3 regions of the Bifidobacterium scardovii JCM 12489 genome follow, and region 1 is predicted to be linked to each of the others. Evidence: riboswitches for the same ligand, from Rfam matches in the RefSeq annotation. Region 1 holds a riboswitch; each other region holds the start of a gene.

Evidence for each region. A riboswitch is a leader RNA that binds a small molecule or an ion and turns the genes downstream of it on or off. The one in region 1 is predicted to bind thiamine pyrophosphate.
Region 2: another riboswitch for thiamine pyrophosphate. It lies ahead of BBSC_RS09330 (hydroxyethylthiazole kinase); the one in region 1 lies ahead of tenA (thiaminase II).
Region 3: another riboswitch for thiamine pyrophosphate. It lies ahead of BBSC_RS02965 (phosphotransferase); the one in region 1 lies ahead of tenA (thiaminase II).

The regions. Positions count from the first base shown of each region.
Region 1 is NZ_AP012331.1:1,389,009-1,396,154, forward strand. Features, by position in the region: gene BBSC_RS05710 (transglutaminase domain-containing protein) at 1-1,917, opposite strand, end outside; gene BBSC_RS05720 (cation transporter) at 2,325-3,242, shown strand; gene tenA (thiaminase II) at 3,344-4,057, opposite strand; TPP riboswitch at 4,119-4,217, opposite strand; gene BBSC_RS05730 (response regulator transcription factor) at 4,253-4,915, opposite strand; gene BBSC_RS05735 (sensor histidine kinase) at 4,912-6,240, opposite strand; gene BBSC_RS05740 (cation-translocating P-type ATPase) at 6,699-7,146, shown strand, end outside.
Region 2 is NZ_AP012331.1:2,266,722-2,273,867, reverse strand. Features, by position in the region: gene BBSC_RS09350 (YdcF family protein) at 1-410, shown strand, start outside; gene BBSC_RS09345 (thiamine-binding protein) at 894-1,274, opposite strand; gene thiD (bifunctional hydroxymethylpyrimidine kinase/phosphomethylpyrimidine kinase) at 1,370-2,227, opposite strand; partial or broken gene thiE (thiamine phosphate synthase) at 2,367-3,083, opposite strand; gene BBSC_RS09330 (hydroxyethylthiazole kinase) at 3,154-4,101, opposite strand; TPP riboswitch at 4,093-4,200, opposite strand; gene BBSC_RS09325 (hypothetical protein) at 4,396-4,926, shown strand; gene BBSC_RS09320 (transcriptional regulator) at 4,923-5,309, shown strand; gene BBSC_RS09315 (hypothetical protein) at 5,530-6,171, shown strand; gene BBSC_RS09310 (ABC transporter ATP-binding protein) at 6,284-7,048, shown strand; gene BBSC_RS09305 (hypothetical protein) at 7,068-7,146, shown strand, end outside.
Region 3 is NZ_AP012331.1:714,621-721,766, reverse strand. Features, by position in the region: rRNA gene BBSC_RS02990 (16S ribosomal RNA) at 1-128, opposite strand, end outside; tRNA gene BBSC_RS02985 (tRNA-Phe) at 1,711-1,786, opposite strand; tRNA gene BBSC_RS02980 (tRNA-Asp) at 1,831-1,904, opposite strand; gene BBSC_RS14155 (DUF4190 domain-containing protein) at 2,104-3,123, opposite strand; gene galE (UDP-glucose 4-epimerase GalE) at 3,314-4,327, opposite strand; TPP riboswitch at 4,466-4,565, shown strand; gene BBSC_RS02965 (phosphotransferase) at 4,649-5,791, shown strand; gene BBSC_RS02960 (ABC transporter substrate-binding protein) at 5,876-6,844, shown strand; gene trmB (tRNA (guanosine(46)-N7)-methyltransferase TrmB) at 6,987-7,146, shown strand, end outside.

The DNA of each region.
Region 1 (7,146 bases):
GGCGCGCGTGCCGGCCGCGTAGAACCGCAGCGTGGCCACGAGCGTGTCGGGGCCGCCGACCGCGTCGATCCGGTACTGGTCGGGCCTGCCCAGGAACGAATTCACCAGCACCTTGCTCGCCGGGGCGATCTCGCCGGCAAGCGCCTGCGTCGACCCGTTGCGCAGCGAGCCGTCCGCGGCGACGTAGGGCACGGTCTGCGGGTATGAGGCGATGTCAGCCAGCAGCTCGCCGGCATCGTCGGGCAGCCGGTAGATCTTCGAATTCACGCGGTCCCACCCGGTTTCGCTGTCCGAGTTGAAGGTGAACTCGCCGACGGCCAGGGACGCGAAGTCGCTGCCCGCGGACACGCCCTTGCCGATCAGCTGCTTGTAGGCCGGCGCGGAGGCGAAGTCGTCGTTCATCGCGATCACGCCGACGCCGACGGCGCCGTTCTGGGTGATCAGGTATCGGCTGTCGGCGTCGGTGCGGTCCTTGTCCTTCAGCTGGTCGCCGTTGATGTCGGTGGCCATCAGGGCCGGGGAGTTCGAATCGCCGATCGGCGCGCGGGCGGCGCTCCACGAGGTGGCGTTCCCGTCGGCGATGTCCAGGATGGTCGGCTCCGATTCGCGCTTGTTGAAGACGGCGATCGCGTACTGCTTGGCGCCCTTGACCGCCTTCCACGACAGGCTGAGCCATCCCTGGTCGTCGATGGTGGCCGACAGGGGCTCCGGCGCCGCCAGTCCGTGCTCCTTGACGTTGATCTGCAGCACCTCGGGCCGCTCGAGCTTCCTGCCGTTCCCGTCGAAATGCAGGACCACCCAATACCTTGGGTGGTGGAACCATCCGTGCACGGTCTTGCCGCGATCCGGCTGCCCCTGGTACGGATCGTCCGGGGCGTCGCCGTGCTTGCTCCTGTCCCGCATTCTCTTGAACCAGTCGTCGTGGGCCTTGTTGGCTTGGTCCATGTCCTTGGAGCCGGCGAGCATGTAGAACAGATCGTCCTTGCCCTCCGCCCGGAGGCGTTCCTGGATCCGCGTGGTCGCATCGTTGATGTCGAGCGTGGCGCGCATGGTCTCGCTCGGCACGATCGACTTGGTCAGGTAATCGTATTCCGCGTCGATTTTGAGGTTCAGGCGGGGATCGGTGTAGATCTCGGCCACGGCGTCCTGCGCATAGGCGTCATCCTGCGCGCTGGAGTCGGCGATGCCCGAGCCGAGCGCCTGCGAGAATTCCGGCGTGTCCTTGATGTAGGACAGGTCGAGCGGCTCGAATGCGGACAGCTCCTTGACGCCGGCGTAGGCGTAGTCGGTGCCGGCGTACGATTCGGTCGGCCGCGCGCCGTCATGGCGCAGCATGCGGGGTATGGCGATGGCCGCGACGACCGCCACCACGAGCAGGACGCCGGCAACCGCCAGTATGATGCGCGGATGGCGTGCGAAGGCGGCCGCCACGGGATTGCGCCGTCGCCCGTTCGGCGGCCCGCCGGCAGGGCGCCCGGACCGCCCCGGCCGGGGCTGCCGGAAGGGAGCTGGCTGCCGATGCGGTTGGGACTGCGGCTGGTACGGCTGATACGGTTGATTCGGCGTGGGCCGCGACCAGGGGCCGTGCTGCTGCGCCGGCTGCGGCCGACCCTGCCATGGCGACTGGTCCGGGGGCTGTTGGGCGCCCGGCCGCGCCGGATGCGCGCCCTGCATCGGCGGGATCGGCTGGGCCGGCCAGGGCTGCGTCGGCTGCTGGGGGTTGGATCGCTGAGGCTGCCCTGGCTGTTGGGACTGCTGCTGGCGGTGCGGCGGCGCGAAGGGCCCCTCCGGCGCCGGCTGGCGCGGCATGGCCGGCTGCTGGCCGGCGGTGCCGTTCTGCGGCCGGCCATCGTTCCGTGGTCGGCCATCGTTCGGATTGTCGCCACCGAAGCGGTGACCGTTATGCGTGTGATCCATGTGTTCCCCCTGACGGTAGGCCCCCTGACGGTAGGCGCTTGAAGCCGGCGGCATCGCGCGGCGTGCGCGGGCGCGGCCTTGGGGTCATCGTACTGAGGCCCGGATGCGCGTTCAACGGGACCTCGGGGAACGCGCGGTCCCCGAAACGCCCGTCGCCGTGGACCGGGCGCGGTCCATGCGGCAACGGACGGCACCCCCGTGCATGGGGGCGCGTGTCGCATGGGAGGGGCTCTCCGCCGCGGTCCCGGCCGGATGCGCGGCCCCCGACACGCGGATCGCCCCGGGCGTAACGGATCCCGGCATTCCGGTACCATGATTCATGCGCACGGGGCATATGGGACTCGCGAACAGCGTTTGAACGACCGGGCATGAACGTATACGACGCATGCAACGGTAAGGAGTACCCTATGCAGCACACCGTCCAGCACAAGCGCGTGGAACGCAGCGCGCTGATCGTCGGCATCGGTGCCAACGCGGTCATGGGCCTCGCCGGGGTCGCGGTCTTTCTCGCCACCGGCATCGAGGCGATTTTCCTCGACGCGGCCATCACCCTGATCGCATTGGTGTCGGGCGTCGTCGCCATCTGGATCTCCAAACGCAGCGTAAGGACCACCGAGCGGTTCCCCAACGGGCTGTTCGCGCTCGAGCCGGTGTACGCCATCGGCAAGGCGATCCTGACGATCGCGCTGCTCGCCTTCTCGCTGATCAGCGTCAGCCAGAGCGCGCTCGACTACGTGCGGTACGGCATCGGCGAGAAGATGACGCTCGGGCCGGTCGTCTACTACGAGATCGCGATGGTGGCCATCGGATTGGGGCTGTTCGCCTACTACCGCCGCGAGAACGCGAGGATCGGGGGATCCAGCACGCTGCTGGTCGCCGAATCCAAGGCGACGCTCGTCGACGCGGTCATCTCCGGGGGCATCGGCGCGGTCGCGGTGCTGCTGCTGTTCGTTCCCGACGGCTCGCCGCTGGCGTTCCTGCACTACACCGGCGACTTCTTCATCACCACGCTGCTGGTGGCGGTTTCGGCCAAGGAGCCGATCGGCGTGCTCCGGGATTCGTTCGTGGAACTGGTCGGCGGTGCGGTGACCGACGGGCCGACCACCGCCCACGCGGCGGATCTGGCCGCCACCCACCTGCCGAACGGCACCGCGCTGGACGCCGTGCAGGTGTACAAGACCGGCATGAGCTACAACGTCGAGGTCTATCTGGCGTGCCGGGACGAATTCATCAGCGCCACCGAGCTGGTTGGGCGCAAGCGCTCGCTCGAGCGCGCGCTCGCCGAGCGCTTCCACATCGTCGACGTCGACTTCGTCTTCGACTGACGGACGGCTTCGACTGAAGGACGGCGCGATCGGACCGGCCGGGGAACGGCCGTCGGGTGCCGACCGATCCGATCGCACGCAAGAGGGAAGGAGACCGCCGGTCAGAGCACGTTCGCGGGCTTGACGAACCGCCAGCCGCGCTGGTGGTACGCCTGATCCCAGAACTCCCATTCCAGTTCGCAGCTCTTGAGGAAGATCTCCTCGGTGCGGTCCAGATGCGAGGCGTCGTACTTGGGGGCCTCGGCGTCGATCATGGCGTACATCTTCGGCAGCAGCCCCTCGCCGTCCGCTGCGTCGACGTGCGCGTAGAAGTCGATCCACGGCTTGAACGCGTTGTCCGGCGTGTTCCTGCCCTCGGCCACCAGGCGGTTGGCGATTTCGGTGTACGTCCACGGGCACGGCGTCATCGCGGCCACCACGTCGATCAGATCGCCGGTGCGCGCCGCGTTGTACATGTGCTCGTTGTACAGGTAGGTGAACGGGGCCTGGGCCTCGTGCTGCAGGGATTCGTACGCCACGCCGGCCACGTTGCAGAAGTTGTGGTGCGGGTGGATCTCGCTGTTGAGGATGAAGCCGATCTGCCCGGCGAAGAACGCCATCTGGTCGCGGGTCACGCACTTCTGGATCGCGCCGGAGTACACCTTGATGAAGGCGTTGAGATAGTTGAAATCCTGACCGACGTAGAAGGTCAGCGCCTCCTTGGGCAGATCGCCGTCGGCGATGCCCTGCACGAACGGATGCTTGATGATCTCCTCGAGGATGGGCTGCCCGGCCTTGAGCAGGCGCTGCGAGAAGGAGACGGTGTTGTCGGTCATGGTACGTGTCGCTTTCCGAAAAGGGATGGATGGGAGCGCACACTGGGACCACCAGACGTGACTGACGTCGAAACCACTTTCCTACGTTGGTATTACCCACATCAGGTTCGAAGGGATTGGCGGCAGCCATCTCAGCGCAAAGGCACCCCTAGTGTTCCGCGTATGCAGGGACCACGCTAGCACCCGGGATGGGCATTAGCGGTGCCCGTTGATCCACGCGATGGCGAGCTGCGTGCGGTTGGCGAGCCCCAGCTTGTCGAGGATCGCGCTGATGCGGTTGCGAACCGTGCCCTCGCTCAGGTACAGGGTCGCGGCGATGTCGCGGTTGTCGAGCCCCTCGGCGACGAGCGCGGCGATGTCGCGCTCGCGTTCGCCCAGCAGCGCGTCGAGGGACCCGCCCGGCACGCCTTCCGCGGCGGGTGCCGGGCCCGTGCCGGAGGGGCCCGCCGCGCCGGTGAGCTTGCCGAGCACCTCCGCTCCGAGCACCACCTGCCCGGCCATGACCGCCTGCAGCGCGGGGGCCACCGCCGCGACGTCCTGCTTGATGAGATAGCCCTTGGCGCCGAGATCCATCGCCTGCGCGATGTAGTTCCGGTCCGAGAACGTGGTCAGGAACAGGATGCGCGCCGCCGGATCCCTGGCGAGAATCTCCCGGGCGGCGTCCAGCCCGTCCCGGCCGGGCATCTGGATGTCGATGAGCAGCACGTCCGGATGGCTGGACGGCGTTTCGAAATAGCGCCGCACGGCGGCGTCGCCGTCATGCGCCGTCCACAGCACGTCGCCCGCTCCCGTGGCGGCCAGGATGGTCTCCAGCGATTGGCAGACGATCGGATCGTCGTCCACGATTGCGATTCTCATCGGCTCCTCGATTCATGGTGCGTCGTCGGTTCCAAGCTCTTCCACGCGGCCGCTTCCGGTTCGGCCGGCGTGCCCGGCTGATCGGTCCGACGCCGTTTCGGCACGGATGCGAACACGCGCCAGCCGCCCTCGTACGGGCCGCAGACCGCGGTGCCGCCGAGGGCCCGCACCCGCGATTCGATATCCGCCAGGCCCATGCCCCGCGTCGGTTCGCCGGCCATCCGCGCATGGCCGTCGTTCGCCGGGCCCGGATCCTGCACGACCAGCTGCCAGAACGCCGGGAAATCCCGCAGCGTCACGCTGGCGGAGGCGGCCGCGCTGTGGTGCACCGTATTCGACAGGGCCTCCCTGATCACCGTGGCGAAGCAGCGCGAGACCGGCGCCGGCGCCGAGGCGATGTCGTTGGCCAGCGTCACGGCGAACCCGGGGGAGATGCCGTCGAACGAGGCGACCGCATCGTCGATCTGCGCGACGAAATCGGTGCCGTCGTCGTCAAGGTCGTGCACCGAACGGCGCACCATCGTCATCGCGTCGTCCAGCGTCCCGCCCAATGCGGCGAACCCCCGGGCCGCGGCGGCGTCGCCCGTGGCCTCGGCCACCGCCTTGCCGGCCTGCGCCTGCATGATCGCGCGGGTCAGCAGGTGGCCCACGTTGTCGTGGATCTCGCGGGCGATGCGCGTGCGTTCGCCGAGCGTGGCCATGCGGACCGACTGGGCGCGTTCCTCGTCGATGTCGGCGATGCGCGAGCGGGCGGACCGGGAGGACTCCCGCGCCCGGTCCTGCGCCTGCAGCAGCGCGCGCCGCGCCGCGTCCACACCGGCGCGGGCGCGGCCCAGAACGAACCCGAGCAGCGCGACCGGCGCAAGCACCAGCACGGGCAGGTACCCGGCGAGGCCGTTGCCGCCGGTGGCGGCGCGGAACCACATCGCCGCCAAGGGAAGCGCCCAGAACCAGCGTGCGGCGGCCGCAAGCCATGCAAGCGGAGTCGCGCCGCCGGCCGAGAAGGGGAGCGGGGCCGTGATCCGGGCGGCGCCGCGGCCGGGTTTGCCCGCCCGAGGCGCCCCGGTCAGGCGCGCCGCATCGTAGGCGACAAGCGGCACGAACGCGCTCCATGCCGGCGCGGCGACGGCGATGGCCGGATACGCCAGGCACGGCAGCCATGACCATCGCGTGTCGGCGCGCAGCCATTCGGCCAGCCCGGCGGCGGACACGGCCGACAGCAGCCCGGCGACGAACACGCCGTCCGGCTGAGCCCCGGGCGGCAGCAGCAGGGCCAGCGCCATGCCCAGCACCAGCAGCGTGCACTTCTCGGCCAACACGCGCATGGGACCTCCCGTTCGTCAGGATCTTCGATCCCCAGTCTAGTGGCATCATGCAGTGGCCCACGCCCCCGCTGGATGGGCAGTCCTGTGGACTGCCCATAGCAGTGCGTGAAGCGCACGTCGCATGTGATGTCGGGGCTGTCGGCGCAGCCGACTGGGGGTGGTCGATAGCATAGTCGTATCAAGCATCCGACCACCCTCCGGCGCTACGCGCCACCTCCCGCCAGCGGGAGGATCAACTCAACAATTTGCAAGAGACTACTAGTGTCCCGTACCGTAATCGCGTGCCGGATTCCGGCTCCCTCCCCGAGGGGGCCGCCGGTGCGGAGGAACACCACATATGCGCCGGGCGTGGGGTTTAGTCCCATGGCGTTTGCGCGGCGGCGGACCTACACTGTCTGCAGATGGATGCGGGGCGCCGCCGAGGGGCGCCGGCCCCGCCGCAAGGGGGATGACAGCCGATGATCACGCAAAGCCACAGGGCATCCAACTATTCGATGGACGAGATCAGCCTGATGCCGGTCGACAAGGTGTACCGGGCCATGCAGACCGACGCCGAGGGGCTGTCCGGCTCGCAGGCCGAGATACGGCTGTCCACATACGGCAAGAACCTGATCGAGGAGGAAGGCAGGACGCCCGTCGCCGTGACGTTCCTCAAGAGCTTCACCCACCTGATGGCGCTGCTGCTGTGGGCTGCCGGCGTCATCGCGTTCCTGGCCGGCATGGAGGAGCTCGGCATCGCCGTCTGGCTGGTGAACATCATCAACGGCGTGTTCAGCTTCTGGCAGGAGTACCGGGCCGGCAAGGCCGCCGAGGCCCTGAAGAACATGCTGCCGCAGCACGTCACCGTGATCCGCGACGGCGAGAACACGCAGATCCTGGCCGAGGAGCTGGTGCCCGGCGACGTGC
Region 2 (7,146 bases), 880 kb from region 1:
CGATGCGGCGGTATCTGAGGGAACGGTGCGGTGTGCCCGCCGAGTCCATCCTCATGGAGGACCGTTCCACCACTACCATGGAGAATCTGCGCTTCTCGCAGGAGCTCATGACCTCGCTGCGTGGGCCCCAGATCGTTGGGCACCGGCGTGAACCCGCATACCGCTGCGCGCTGGTCACCAGCGACTACCATGTGTTCCGCGCCAGCGAGTACGCGCATACCATCGGGTTGAAAGCCGACGGCATCGGCAGCCACACGCGCGGCTACTACTGGCCCACGGCGTTCATCCGCGAATTCATCGCCGTCACCAGGGCTCATCTGTGGCCGTACATCGTCCTCGCTGCGCTCTGGCTGCTGCCCAATGCCGTGTATGTGATAGTGGCGTTGCTGCGCGTTCTGCTCGTGCACTAGATGCGCGGTCGGCATCTAGTGGCATACGGCCTATGCTGGCATACGGCCTGTTCCGGAGCCTGCCGGGGCTGTATGCCAGCAAGGGATTGCGGGTGGTTGGATCGGGCCTGACCGGGAACGCGGTATTGTGACCGCGCGCGTATGGCGAATTGCAGCGTCTTTGCATGTTTGGTGCGAGTTGTCGGTGCGAGGGTGTGTAGCAGAACCGGTTGCACACCCATGATAAAACGTATAATCCGGCATGATTTAGGGTCGGTCTCGGCGTGCGCGCACCGACAACTCGACGTTGGCGTACCGCAGGCACTTCCGGACGCGTCGGAACTGCCCGGAGACGTGTCCGGAAGCATCCGGAGATGTGCTGAAACTTCCCGAAGGCGCGTCGAAACCGCCCGAAACCATCGCTGATGGTGCGTTTGGCGTATCGACGGCACATGGCGGTGTGTCCGGCGCGGCATAGGAGGCGCCGGACACACCGCCCGAGGGCTACTCTTCGCCCTGCTTGGCGGCGATGATCTCGTCGACGAGCTTCGGCTTCTCGATGAGCTGGCCGGTGAAGCCGGGGCGGATGTCCATGTGCAGCACGAGGCTCGTGCGGTAGCCCTGCTCCGCAAGCTTCTTGGCGGCGTCGCCGGCCACCCGCAGCACCTCGTCCAGATCGCCCTCGACGTTGGTGAACACCGCGTTGGTGCTCTGCGGCAGGCCGGATTCGCGGATCACCTCGACGGCCTCGGCCACATACCCCGACAGCTCCGAGCCCACGCCGTGCGGCGCGATCTGGATCGCCGCCACCGTGTTGAGATACGGCTTGCCGGTCTTGGGATCGATCGGCACTTCCTGCTTGATTGCGTTACGGTCGAACGTCATATGTCGCTCCTTGGCGAATAGCCTTCCGTTGATATTGACTGATATTGGCCGATGCCGTCTGATGCCGACGGCTTCGGCCGGCACCGCCGCCGGCATCAGCGCCAGCGCCACGCGTGGTCCATCGGCCCCGAGCCGTGGCCGAGGTCGAGCTGCGCGTTGAGCGCGCCGGTCAGATACTCCTTGGCATGGCGGATCGCGTTCTCCAGCGTATCACCCTTCGCGAGGTTCGAGGCGATCGCCGACGAGAGCGTGCAGCCGGTGCCGTGCGTGTTCGGGTTGTCGACGCGCTCGCCGTCGATCCAGACCGCCGTGCCGTGGTCGAACAGCAGGTCGTTGGCGTCGGCAACGCCATGGCCTCCCTTGACCAGCACCGCGCAGCCGTAGTGCTCTCCGATGACGCGGGCCGCATCCTCCATGGCCGCCCGGTCTCCGATGCGCGCATTCGCGTCCGCGTGCTCCGACCACTTGCCGGTCTCGAGCGTCGCCTTGTCGTGCGCTATGAGGTCGAGCAGCACTTCGGTTTCGGGGATGTTCGGCGTGATCACCGTGGCGAGCGGGAACAGGCGCGTGGTCAGCGCGGCGATCGCGTCATCGTCGATGAGCTTGGCACCGGAGGTGGCGACCATCACCGGGTCGAGCACGATGTTCTTCGCCTGATGCGCCTCGAGCCGGTCGGCGATCGCGTTGATCAGCTCGGCGGACGAGACCATGCCGATCTTGATGGCCTGCGGCGGGATGTCGGTGAACACGGCGTCGATCTGCGCGGCGACCATGGCCGGCGTCACGTTCTCCACGCCGGTGACGCCCATCGTGTTCTGCGCGGTCAGCGCGGTGATCGCGCTCATGCCGAACACGCCGTTGGCGAGCATGGTCTTCAGGTCGGCCTGCATGCCGGCACCGCCGGAGGAGTCCGAGCCGGAGACGGCGAGTACCGGGATGAGGGTGGTGGTCATGATGGTTCCTTTCGTATGACCGCGGCGAACGCGGTGCAAATCTTCCGTGGTTCCGCCCGGCGAGCGCCATGCGGGCGTAGCCGTGGCGTATCCGTATCGGGCGGGGCTTGCCATACCGGCGCCGTGGGGAGCGTCAGGCGCGGTTCTCCTTCCACGCTTCGACCAGTTCGCGGGTGGCGGCCAGCGGATCCGGCGCCCCGGCGATCGCCGAGACGACGAACCATCCGGCCGCCTTCGTGCGCGCCAGCATCGGCACGTCGTCGGCGTGCACGCCGCCGCCGACCACGATCGGGTAGGCGCTCGCCGCGCACAGCGCGTTGATCTGGGCCTCGTCCAGCGTGTGGCGGGTGCCGTCCGCCTCGACGACCGCCGCGTCCGGCTTGGTGATGGTCGCATGCAGCGGGCCGGCGCCGAGGTAGTCGATGCATCCTTCCGGCAGATCGTTCGCGGCGCGCACCTGCGCCACGAGCTCCGCCGACAGGCCGATGATCGCATCGTCGCCCAGCAGGGCGCGGGCCGCCTGCGGCTGCATGTCGGTCTGCCCGATATGCACGCCGTCGACCTTGATGCCCAGATAGCGGCACTGCCATGCCACGTCCACGCGGTCGTCGATCACGAACGGCACCGATTCGGATTTGCCGTTGTCGGCGATGACCTGCGCGATCTGCCGCGCGGCGGCCGTGATGTCCGCGGCGTCCCCGGGCTTGGCGCGCAGCTGGATGAACGTGGCGCCGCCCTTGAGCGCCTCGTCGACCACTCCGGCGACCGGGCGCCCCTTGGTGTCCTGCGGCCCGACCACGAAATAGGCGGACAGGTCGTACTGGTCGCGCATCGATGCGTATGGATAGTTGCTCATATCATGTCCTTTGCCATTGGGTCTGGTTATGCACGCCGCATGCGGGCTGCCGCCCGCACATGAACCGCCGCTAGCGCGCCACGACGATCTCGGAGGCGGCGACCTGCTCGGGGGTGAGATTCCACAGCGCGTCGAGCAGATGCACCTGGAACGAACCCGGGCCGTCCGAAAGGCGTTCGGCGATCTCACCGGCGCGGTTGTAGAGCAGGGATGCGGCCAACGTCGCGGTCAGCGGCTCGGCCACGGCCAGATAGGTCGCGGTCACGCCACCCAGCGAGCATCCGGCGCCGGTGATCTTCGACATCAGCGCGCTGCCGCCGGGCAACCGATAGATGCGATCGCCGTCGGTCACCAGATCGACCTTGCCCGACACCGCCACGGCCGCTTGGCCGCCGGGCGACAGAGGCGCCATATGCCGGGCCAGCCGCCTGGCCGCATCGGTCGCGGATTCCACGTCGTCGACGGATTCCACGCCGGCCGGCCGCGTGCTGGGATGCTCGTCGCCCGAGACGCCATCGTCCTGCCTGCCCAGCCCCCACATGTCGCACAGGGCGATGACCTCCGAGGCGTTGCCGCGGATGATGGTCGGCGGATAGTCCTTGAACGCGGTCAGGATGGCGGTGCGCGTCGCGCCGATGCCGGCCGCCACCGGGTCGAGCACCCACGGATGGCCGCTCTGGTGGAAGGCGCGCGCGATCTGCGGCAACGCCTCCTTGTAGAACGGCAGCAGCGTGCCGACGTTGATGTAGTCGGCGCCCGAAATCGCCGACGTGTCGATCACGTCGTCGGGCAGAAAGCTCATCGCGGCCGTACCGCCCGCGGCCAGCTGCGCGTTCGCGACCAGATTGATCGTCACGAAATTGGTGAAGGATTGGGCGAGCGGCGTCGTTGCGCGCACGTCGCGCACCGCCTGCGCGATCCGGTCCCGCAACGCTGCGGGATCCCCCGCCGCATGCGGGTCCGATGGCGTTTGCGCGGCCGTGCGGCCATTGCACCCATGCCTATGCGAATCGTTCATATCGCTGCTCCCTACGATGGTCTTAACCAACAGGTTCTAAGGGTCAGGCCTGCGCCATTCTCAACCCGTCGTACCGGCCGGGTTCCCCTGCATTACGTTGCCGACGCTATGCACCAACATGGACAATTTCGTGTCGAAATCGCAAAACCGGTATCGCCGGTCTGGCGCGTCGCCGCGATGTGTGGCATTGGACGCGTTCGACACGCCAACTTGTTTCTATGATGGAAAGTAGTATTGTTTTCCGTGTTGGAAAGAAGTTTTGTCGCGACGACGATGAATCGAGATGATGCGCACATGGATGGCGAACGATCGTTCCTGCCGGATTCACCGGCGGAGCAGGCCCTGCGCCTGATCGACGGCGACCGTGCGCGGCTGGTCACGCGCGTGCGGTTCCCGCACTGGTACTACCTGTCGCTGATGGGCAATGCGGCGTTTCTGGACCTGCTCGCGTGGTCGGAGCTCAGCGTGCCGGCGTCGGTGTTCGGCGGATCGAAGGAGGTGCAGGCGTGCGCGTTCCTCGCCGCGTGTGCGATCGCGCTTGCCTGGCTGTTCGGCAATGCGTTGCGGATCAGCCGCGAATATGGGCTGATGGTCAGGGACCGGCATTGCCTGCGCCGTATGACCGGCCGTGCGTGGATGCGCCTGACGGGTGCCGCGGCGGTGTGCTGGGGCGGCTGCGCGCTGATGATGGCCGCCGGCCTGCATGGCGTGCCGCTGCTGTGGATGCTGCCGGTCGTTGCCGCCTCGGCCGGTGGATTCGCCTATCTGATGCGCCTGCTCGAGGACGAGCTGTTGCGGGGCGTGGCCGGAAGGAATCTGCGATGAATGAGCGGACTGTTGGGCGGACAGACGGCGGGAGCGGCGAGGAAAGCGGTGTGACGCCGCATTTCGACGAGGTGATCCACGCGCCGATCCGGCTGCGTATCTGCGGGCTGCTGGCCGCCTCCGACTCGGTGCGGTTCGACGTGTTGCGAGACACGCTCGGCATCAGCGACGCGACATGCTCCAAGCATCTGAAAACCTTGGCGGACGCCGGATACGTGACGATCGAGAAGAAATCGGGGCTTACGCGGCGGTACCCGATCACCTGGGTGTCGCTCACCTGGCAGGGGCTGGCCGCGTTCAACGCGCACGTGGAGGCGCTCCGGCAGATCGTCGCCGGTGTGATGCCGGACCCCGGCGAGCCGCGCTATGACAAGGCGCGGTGATGCTGACGAACAGATCGGGGGAGGGTGTATAGCTGTGTGCGGAGATCACTCCTCAGGCCGCTTCGCGGCCAGCGTCCAGCAATCGCGGACGGCCTTCGATCGCGTTCTTTCCGCTCGCCTGTCGGCTCGAACACACCTGAAAACGTCTCTGGCGTTTTCTTCAAGACTCGGCCCCCTCATGGGGAGTAGAAAAGCTAAGCGGAAGAACTGAAGGGATCATATGAAGGGGTTGCTGTACAGGGATCTGGGACGGCTGCGGCATGACTGGGTGATGCTGACGTTCGTGGTCATCGGCGGCGCGATGCCGTTGGCGTCGCTGATCCGCGACGAAATCGGGCACGCGGATGCCGCCGTCGCGACGGTCGATCTGGCCGCCGCACTGGCGTCGATGCTGATGATCGTCGTGCCGCCGGTGATATCGGGATCGGTCGGAGGGGATCGCGGCGACGGCGTCCTCGGGACGTTCCGGTCCAGTGGCCGGCCCATGGGAGAGTACGTGGCGGAGAAACTGCTGCTGGGCACCGTCCCGGCCGCGGCATACACCGCCGTGATCCTGGTGGTCGCGGCGCGGGCGATCGGCGTGACGGATGCGGAACCGATCGCGTTCATGCTGACGGCGACCGTGCTGTTCTGCGTGTTCACCACGCTCGGCGTGCTGCTGACCGGCGGCAACGTCGTGATCGGCATGCTCGTGTCGGTCGTGGTCTTGGCCGGTCTGGCCGGCTCGTGGCTCATGCCGACGCGTATTCCGCTGGTCGTCAGGACGGCGGGATTCGTCGTGGTCGCTGCGGTGCTCGGCGTCATCGCGGTCGCTGTGTTCGACCGTCGGTTCGTCGATACGCGGCGGGCGCTCCCCTCCTGATCTCGGTCGGGTTGTTGTTCTCTTTACTTTTGTCATTCTCTTCATCATTCTTTGCGTCATTTCGACTTCGCTTCGCTCCGCTCGAGACGACGGGAGAGGGAAAGGGGCAGATATGCCTGAAAACGGTCGGACGATCATCGCGGCGCGCGATGTCACGTTCGGATACACGCGCAAGAAAACGGTGCTCGAGCATGTGAGCTTCGACGTGCCGCAAGGGCAGTCGCTGGCGATCCTGGGATACAACGGCGCCGGCAAGACCACGCTGTTCAATATCATCGTCGGGCTATTGCGGCCAAGGTCCGGCGAGGCGATCATCAACGCGAACCTCGTGCCGAGCATGCAGGACGTGTTCCAGCTGTCCGACGAGTCGAACCTCGCCGCGACCATGACCGTGCGCGAGAACATCCGGTTCCGCGCCATGCTCATGGACACGGGCCGGGGGAGCGGCCGGCGGGCCATCGACCCCGCGCATCTGGAGAACGAGAAGCTCGTGCAGGCGTTCGGGCTGGCCGAGCACCTCGACAAGAAAGTCAAGGAGCTGTCAAGCGGTCTGCGCAAGCGCGCCGGACTCGTCGCCGGCATGCTGTTCGAGCCACACGTCATCCTGCTCGACGAGCCGACCAACTCGGTCGACCCGATCACCCGCGACCTCATGATCGACCTGATGGGGCAGCTGAGCGATTCCGGCCGCACGATCCTGACCATCACGCACGACCTCGAATACTGCTGGAGCGTGGCCGACCGGGTCGTCATCCTCGACGACAGGCACATCGCCAAGGACATGATGCTCGACGACTTCAAGGACTTCGACGCGTTCAAACGGGCCGCCACACTCGGCCGCACCGTTGACGAATCCGTCGACTTCGGCATTCGGTAGGCGACCGGCAAGGAGGCGGATGATGAAAGCGTTGTTCTGGCATGACTGGCGGGTGTGCGGAAACCGGGGCATCTTCTGGGCGGTGATGATCGGCAACC
Region 3 (7,146 bases), 670 kb from region 1:
GTCGGTCACGCATTACTCACCCGTTCGCCACTCTCACCAACCAGCAAGCTGGCCGGATCCCGTTCGACTTGCATGTGTTAAGCACGCCGCCAGCGTTCATCCTGAGCCAGAATCGAACCCTCCACAAAAAAACATGAAAAGCATCCGAAAGATGACTCACAAACTATTTTCCAAAAAAGAAAATGACAGAAGAATCCTATAAGGAAGGATCCTCACACTAAAAACCTCACTCCAATTCAACCCCTCCCAGGGAACCCCACCACAAGGCAAGGCTTGGAATGAACTGGCAATCATTGACTATAAAGAAGTAGTACAAACACACTCTTGAGTTCTCAAACCACCACCACACCAGCGAACCGGACCCCGAACCAACCAAGGAACCAGAACCCGCCGCGCCGGGCAGCAAGAGATAAACTTACACGAAACCACCCACCAGCGCAAACCGACATCATCTGCAACATCGCAAACCATTGAAAACATTGACATCCATCGGCGTGTCGAAAATTGCGAAAACAGCGCTTTCCGATCCCATATCACAGCCTTTTCTCCCGCCTGCAGGCCAAATTTTCTTCGCATCCGGGCGTGTCGCGCTTCTTGCCCGTCCGAGACGGACGAATGCCGTCATCCAAGCATCCAAGCATCCAAGCATCCAAGCATCCAAGCATCAGTTTCCATCCGGAGCATCCATATGCCCGGCATGGGCCAATGCGCGCATCCGATCCAATAAGCCTTGTGCCCAGTTACAACCGTAAACCGGCACAATCACATCCGCGCATCCCCGCTGGCATACGGTCCCCTACTCAACCAACCACGACCGCAAGCCAGCATGCGCCTCCGCATCCATGCTGGCATCCAGCCTTTTACGCGGCCAATAGCAACCGCAAGTCAGCAGCATGCCCATCCGCACCGGTATATGGCCTGCCCATATACGTGCGAATGCGCCAGGACGTGGTCGCGCCGATGGAGCAACCACGTCGCAATACACACTCGAACACCCACCAAGCGGCGGTTTGGCTATGGGCCAGACGATCCAACCCGCTCAGGTATCGCCGGGTGAGGCAATGCCATGAGCGGCTCGACGGGCCACCCCGCGTAAAGAAACATGGCAAAGCGCACGTCGTACAGGGTATATGACTTGCCCCGCCTAGCTATGGCCAAGCGAGGCAATGCAATTACACACTCGATGATCCGCCCCGAGTATAGACGCGCAACAAAGCGCAATCCCCACAGGATATACGATCCACCTCGCTCAAATACCCGTCAGCGGAGCAACACGAATACAGGCCCAACATTCCGCGCCACATGCAGAGCGCGACAAGGCCCAACTTCCACTCGGTATACGATCCACCCCGCTCAGACGCTTCTCAGCGGAGCAACACGAATACGGTCTCAACATCCCGCACCCCATACAGCACACAGCAGAGCACGATTCCCACAGGATATATGCTTCGCCTCGCTCAAATACCCGTCAGCGGAGCATCTCGCCCACAGGCTCGACAACGAGTCCCGTTCGGAAACCGGGTTACAGGAACTAAATGTGGTGTTTATGTTCCGGGTTTAGTCTTGTGTCAGTAGGCGTGTCGGGGTGGTTTTAATACGACGCCGCATTAAAACCCGCCGGTTCGGCCGCCCCTCGCCTGTTCCATGGGTATATGAGGACAAAACGAAAACCCCGCAAGCCTTGTGATGCAAGACCTGCGGGGTTCCGCGTGGTGGCTCCGAGCGGCATCGATCCGCTGACCTAACGATTTTCAGTCGTTCGCTCTACCAACTGAGCTACAGAGCCATGGAGTTGAAAAAACCCGGAGGATCCGGGTTCATCGCTTCCAGCGACCCCGGCCGGACTTGAACCGGTGACCTCCGCCGTGACAGGGCGGCGCTCTAACCAACTGAGCTACGGGGCCGTGTTGATCCTCACTTGTGCGAGGCAACGAGTAGTTATATTACAGATATCTCAGCCACACGCAAATCACGGCGTGTCGCCACTCGCGAAGCCGTGCCGGCGACCCGTCCGCCAAGGCGCCGATCCGCGCGATCATGCGGAAATCGCCCATCCGAAACCACTCGCTCCGACAATCACCCGCGTGGCACCATGCGAGCCGGTCACTCCCCCAGCACGTCACCCAGCGACGCTCCATACTCCACCGCGTACCGCCCATCGGCATTGGCGAACGCGCCGGAAGCCGACTCCCGCGGGGCAACGGCATCACCGGAAGCGCCGTACGCGCCGGCATATTTGGCGGAGAAATCATCGGCGTAATCGTCCCACGCATCCGAGCCGTCGCATTCGCCGTCCATCGAATAGGAGCAATCGTCATACATATAGGACCGATCGTACGGATAGTTGGACACCGCGTTGATCGCCCAGCCGATGAACATGATGATCAGGATGAGCAGCACGGTGTTGATCGCCCCGATGACGATGCCGGCGACCGACAGTCCCTTGCTCTTCTCCCGGGATTTGTTGATCTGCACCAGAGCCACGATCGAAAGCACCAACCCCACCGGCGGCAGGACGAACGCCAGCACAAAGCCCACGATGCACATCACGTTCCATTTTTCATAGGGCGCCATGTAACCCGGCACGCCCTGCGGAGGATAGGGCTGACCGGCAGCCGGATATCCGTACTGCGGCGGATAGCCATACAGGTTGCCCTGCTGACCGGCCTGTCCCGCATACGGCTGCCCGCCTTGCTGCGCGTACTGCCGACCATCGTCGCCCGGCCCGCCATACGCCGGCCCGCCCGGCCGGCCATATGGCACCTGACCGTAAGGCTGCTGACTGTAAGATTGCCGGCCGTAGGACTGCTGGCCGTACGCCTGACCATACCCCACCTGACCGTCCGGGCGACCGCCCGGTTGACCGCCCACCTGACCGTATGCCGGCTGTGCGGGAGACGGCTGAGCGGAAGGCGTCTGCGCATAGGAAGACTGCCCGCACCCCGCCTGCGGCGCGGATGGAGCCGATTGGGAGAAGGAGCCCGGCTGACCGGATGGATTCGATGGATTCGACTGGGAGGACCGCCCCTGCTGGCCCTGCGCCTGATCCCGCGCTTGCCCCCGTGCCGGCCCCTGCTGGTCGTACGGCACCTGCGGATCTGAATTCGGAGTGGTATCGCTCATGGCTTCAAGTCTACGCCCGGAAAAGCACGGGACGCAGCCGGTTTCCCGGACTGCGCCCCGTAATCTCAGTCAGCTCAATCACCGCCTGATCGCGGCTCGACGAGCCGTTCGCTCACCGCGCAACGGGCGACCGCCGGCCGCCGAATGGCGGACGACGGCACACCCGCCCCGCGGCGGAACGGCGACGCCGCTAGTCGACCTGCTTCCAGGTGGCGACGTCGATGTGGTGCTCGGGGTTGGCCTGCCACGCATCCCATGCGGACTTGACGATGTCCTCGACATCGTACTTGGCGTGCCAGCCCATCTCCTCGTTGATGCGCTTCGGAGAGCCGATGAGGTGCGGCGGATCGCCGGCACGGCGGGCCATGACGGCCTCGGTGAACGGCAGGCCGGTGACCTTCTTGACCTCGTCGACGATCTGGCGCACGGAGGTGCCCTCGCCGGTGCCGACGTTGAAGGCGTCGTACTTGCGCTCGTCGCGGTCGAGGTACTTCAGGGCGGCGATATGCGCGTCGGCCAGGTCGGAGACGTGGATGTAGTCGCGCACGCAGGTGCCGTCCGGAGTCGGGTAGTCATCGCCGAAGATGGCCGGGGCCTTGCCCTGCTTCAGGCGGTTGAACAGCATCGGGATGAGGTTCAGGATGGCCGGATCCTCAAGCTCGACGGGGCCGCAGCCGGCCACGTTGAAGTAGCGCAGCGCGCAGAAGCGGATGCCGAACGGCTGCTCGCAGGCGCGGGCCATCCACTCGCCGAAGAGCTTGGTCTGGCCGTAGGGGTTGATCGGCAGCATCGGCACCACGTCCTCGGGCACCACATCGACCGGCGGCACGCCGTAGGTGGCCGCGGAGGACGAGAAGACGAGCTTCTTGGCGTTCTTGGACTTGGTCATGCCGGTGAGCACGTTGAGCATGCCGTTGATGTTCTGCTGGTAGTACCACAGCGGCTTCTCGACGGATTCGCCGACCTGCTTGCGCGCGGCGAAGTGGATGACGGAATCGACGTCTTCGGCGTCGAGGATCTCGGCGAGGCGCTCGCCGGCGCCCGGCGCGGCGATGTCCATGCCGTACAGACGGGAGCCTTCGATGCGGGTGGGCTTGCCGTAGCTCAGATCGTCGACGACGACGACCCGTTCGCCGGCCTCGTGAAGCGCGTGGACGACATGGGCGCCGATATAGCCGCACCCACCAGTGACGAGAACTGTCATGTCTGGCCTTTCGATTGTTCAGTGGGCTCCTGCGAACAGAGGCTACCATTCGAACCTTTGTTCACTTTTGCTCTGATTTGTTACTTTTTGTACAATTTGAGTATAGCACGTTGTACACGCTTCGGCCTACTGTGTTTTTCCATCAGACACGGGGGCTCATACGAGCTGAGAGGGGACGATCCCGACCGTAGAACGTGATTCGGCTAGTACCGGCGAACGAAGTCTCAGGTCCGCTTGCGCGCCACCAACGTCACGCGCCGCACGGGCCACGGATCGCCGTCGATCCGCACGATGGGGTCCGCCCAACGAAAGGACTTCGTCATGGAGAACGCCGACAACGACCCGCAGCTGGACATCGTCGCGCAGCGATGGCCCGACGTGACCCTCGACGAGGCGGGCCGCGTGCTCGCGGCGCTCGCCGAGCCGATGCGCGCGCAGGAGGTGCTGGCCCATAGCGGGCGGCCGACCGCGTCCGGGTCGACGGTGCGCACCGATCACGGCGACGTATTCATCAAGCGCTACGACCGCTCGGTGCGCGATACGCCGTCCATACTCCCCTATCACCGGTTCGTCGCGCATCTGGCGAGCGCCGGCATGCCGTGCCCGGCATTCCTCGAATTCGACGAGCACGCCGCTCCCGGCGCGCTGCGGACCACGCTCGCCGTCGGGCCATCCGTATATGAGGTCTGCCCGCGGGCCGACGGCGAGGACCGCTATGCCGACGCGCTGACCTGGGATCCCCCGCGCAGTCTCGCCGAGGCGGAGGGGCTGGGCGCCCTTCTCGCCCGCATCGCGCTCGCGGCCGCATCCTTCGACGAGCCCCGGCCGGAATCCGTCTCGCCGTTCCAGGACCGTTTCGGCCTGTTCGCCAGCGACGACCTGGACGCCGCGCTGGAGGACTGGCTGGCGCAACGCCCTTCGGTGGCCCGATATCTCAAGGACACGCACCGCGATCTGCGCCGTGATCTGGCGGAGCACCGCCGACTCTCGGAACGCATCAGCGGCGCCTACCATCAATTGCCGTCCTGCTGGACACACGGCGACCCGCATGTGTCGAATTTCCTGTGGCGCGGCGACGCGCCGTCCGCGGCGTTCGACTTCGGCCTTGCGGACCGCAACGCGGCCGTGTTCGACTTGGTGGAGGCGCTGGAGCGCAACGCCATCCAATTCGTGCAGATCATGAATGGGGACGACACCGCCTGCCGGCCCGACATCGCCGGCGCGATCATCCGTGGATACCAGCGGGTGCGCCCGCTCGGCGACAACGAACGCGCGTTGGTCGCCGACATGCTGCCCGTCGCCCAGGCGGAGGCGTCGCTGAACTGGATCGGCTACTACGCCGACGGCACCGGCCGCGCCGACGATGCGGCGTGGTGCTATGACGTGTCCCTGATCGCGCACACCGCATGGTTCTTCCGCCCCGCCGGGCGCGCGTTCCTCGACGCCGTGCGCGCCGCCCTGTAGGAGATCCCAGCACGGCAACGCGGCTCCCGCCCCCGCCTTTCCGATTCCCAACCAATCAACCCCCACAATCAAAGGAGAACACCCATGCTCAGAGTCCGTCTGGAATATGTGCATCCCTGGACCAACCACGCCGGCATGTACCTGGCCCGCGAGCGCGGCCTGTACGCCGAGCGCGGCATCGACGTCGAGTTCACCAGCGGCGACTTCTACCGCGGCGACCCCGCCTACCTGCTGGCGCGCGGCGAGGTGGACATCGCCCTGGTGCGCCTCAACCAGCTGCTGTTCCACCAGCAGGGCGAGTCGTCGCTGCTCTCGTTCGCCGTGATGAACCAGTGCCAGATCGGCGGCATCATCACCAACAAGTCCACCGGCATCACGCGATTCCGCGACCTGGAGGGCAAGCGCGTCTGCATCCCCATGGGCGTCAAGCGCCTGTACACGGAGCTGCAGCAGGCCGTCGAGAAGGACGGCGGCGACTTCTCCAAGCTGATCACGATCGACCCGGGCGAGTGGGAGCCGGATATCCGCTCCGTGGAGCGCGGCGAATTCGACGCGTTCATCAACGTGGCGTGGTGGGAGCCGTACCAGGGTTCCGAGCCGTTCGACCAGCTGGTCGTGCTGCCGTTCGACGCGATCGACGTGGCGCCGCACCACTCGTACTTCGTGTCCGTGCGCCGCGAGATGCTCGACCGCAACCCGCAGCTGGTCCGCAACTTCGCCGAGGCGACCGCGCAGGGCTATGCGATGGCCAGGGAGGATCCCGCGGCCGCGGTGCACGCGCTGCAGCCGCCGCTGTGTCACATCGACCCGAAGGTCATCGCCGCCTCGCTCGAGGCCGTGACCCCGTCCTGGTTCGACGCCGACGGCAACTGGGGCACCGCGAACATCGACATGGTGCGCAGCTACACGACGTGGATGGCCGAGAACGGGCATCTGAACGTGCAGCTCGACCGCGCGCTCGCCTCGATCGACGGCGGATGCATCACGAATGCGCTGCTGCCGCACTCGAACGACCCGATGCCGCAGCCGCTGCACCTCGAGGAAGCCGTCTGATCCGACCGCCGGGCAGCGGCCGGCCCGCCGCCGGCGAACCGCGCACCGCGACCCATCCACCATTCGCCCGCGAACCGACCGCGTCCCGTCCCCACACGGCGGGCCCCGGTCCCGTTCGCGGGCGAACGGTATAAATGGGAGCATGACTACTCAAGATGATGACAAGCCGGCGCTGTACGGCCGCAAGGTGCTGTCGTTCGTCCGCCGCTCGGGCCGCCTGGACGACCGTCTGCAGCGGGCATGGGACCGGTACGCCGACCGATACCTGCTGGACGCCGCGGCGGGCGAGGGCTCGCTGAACG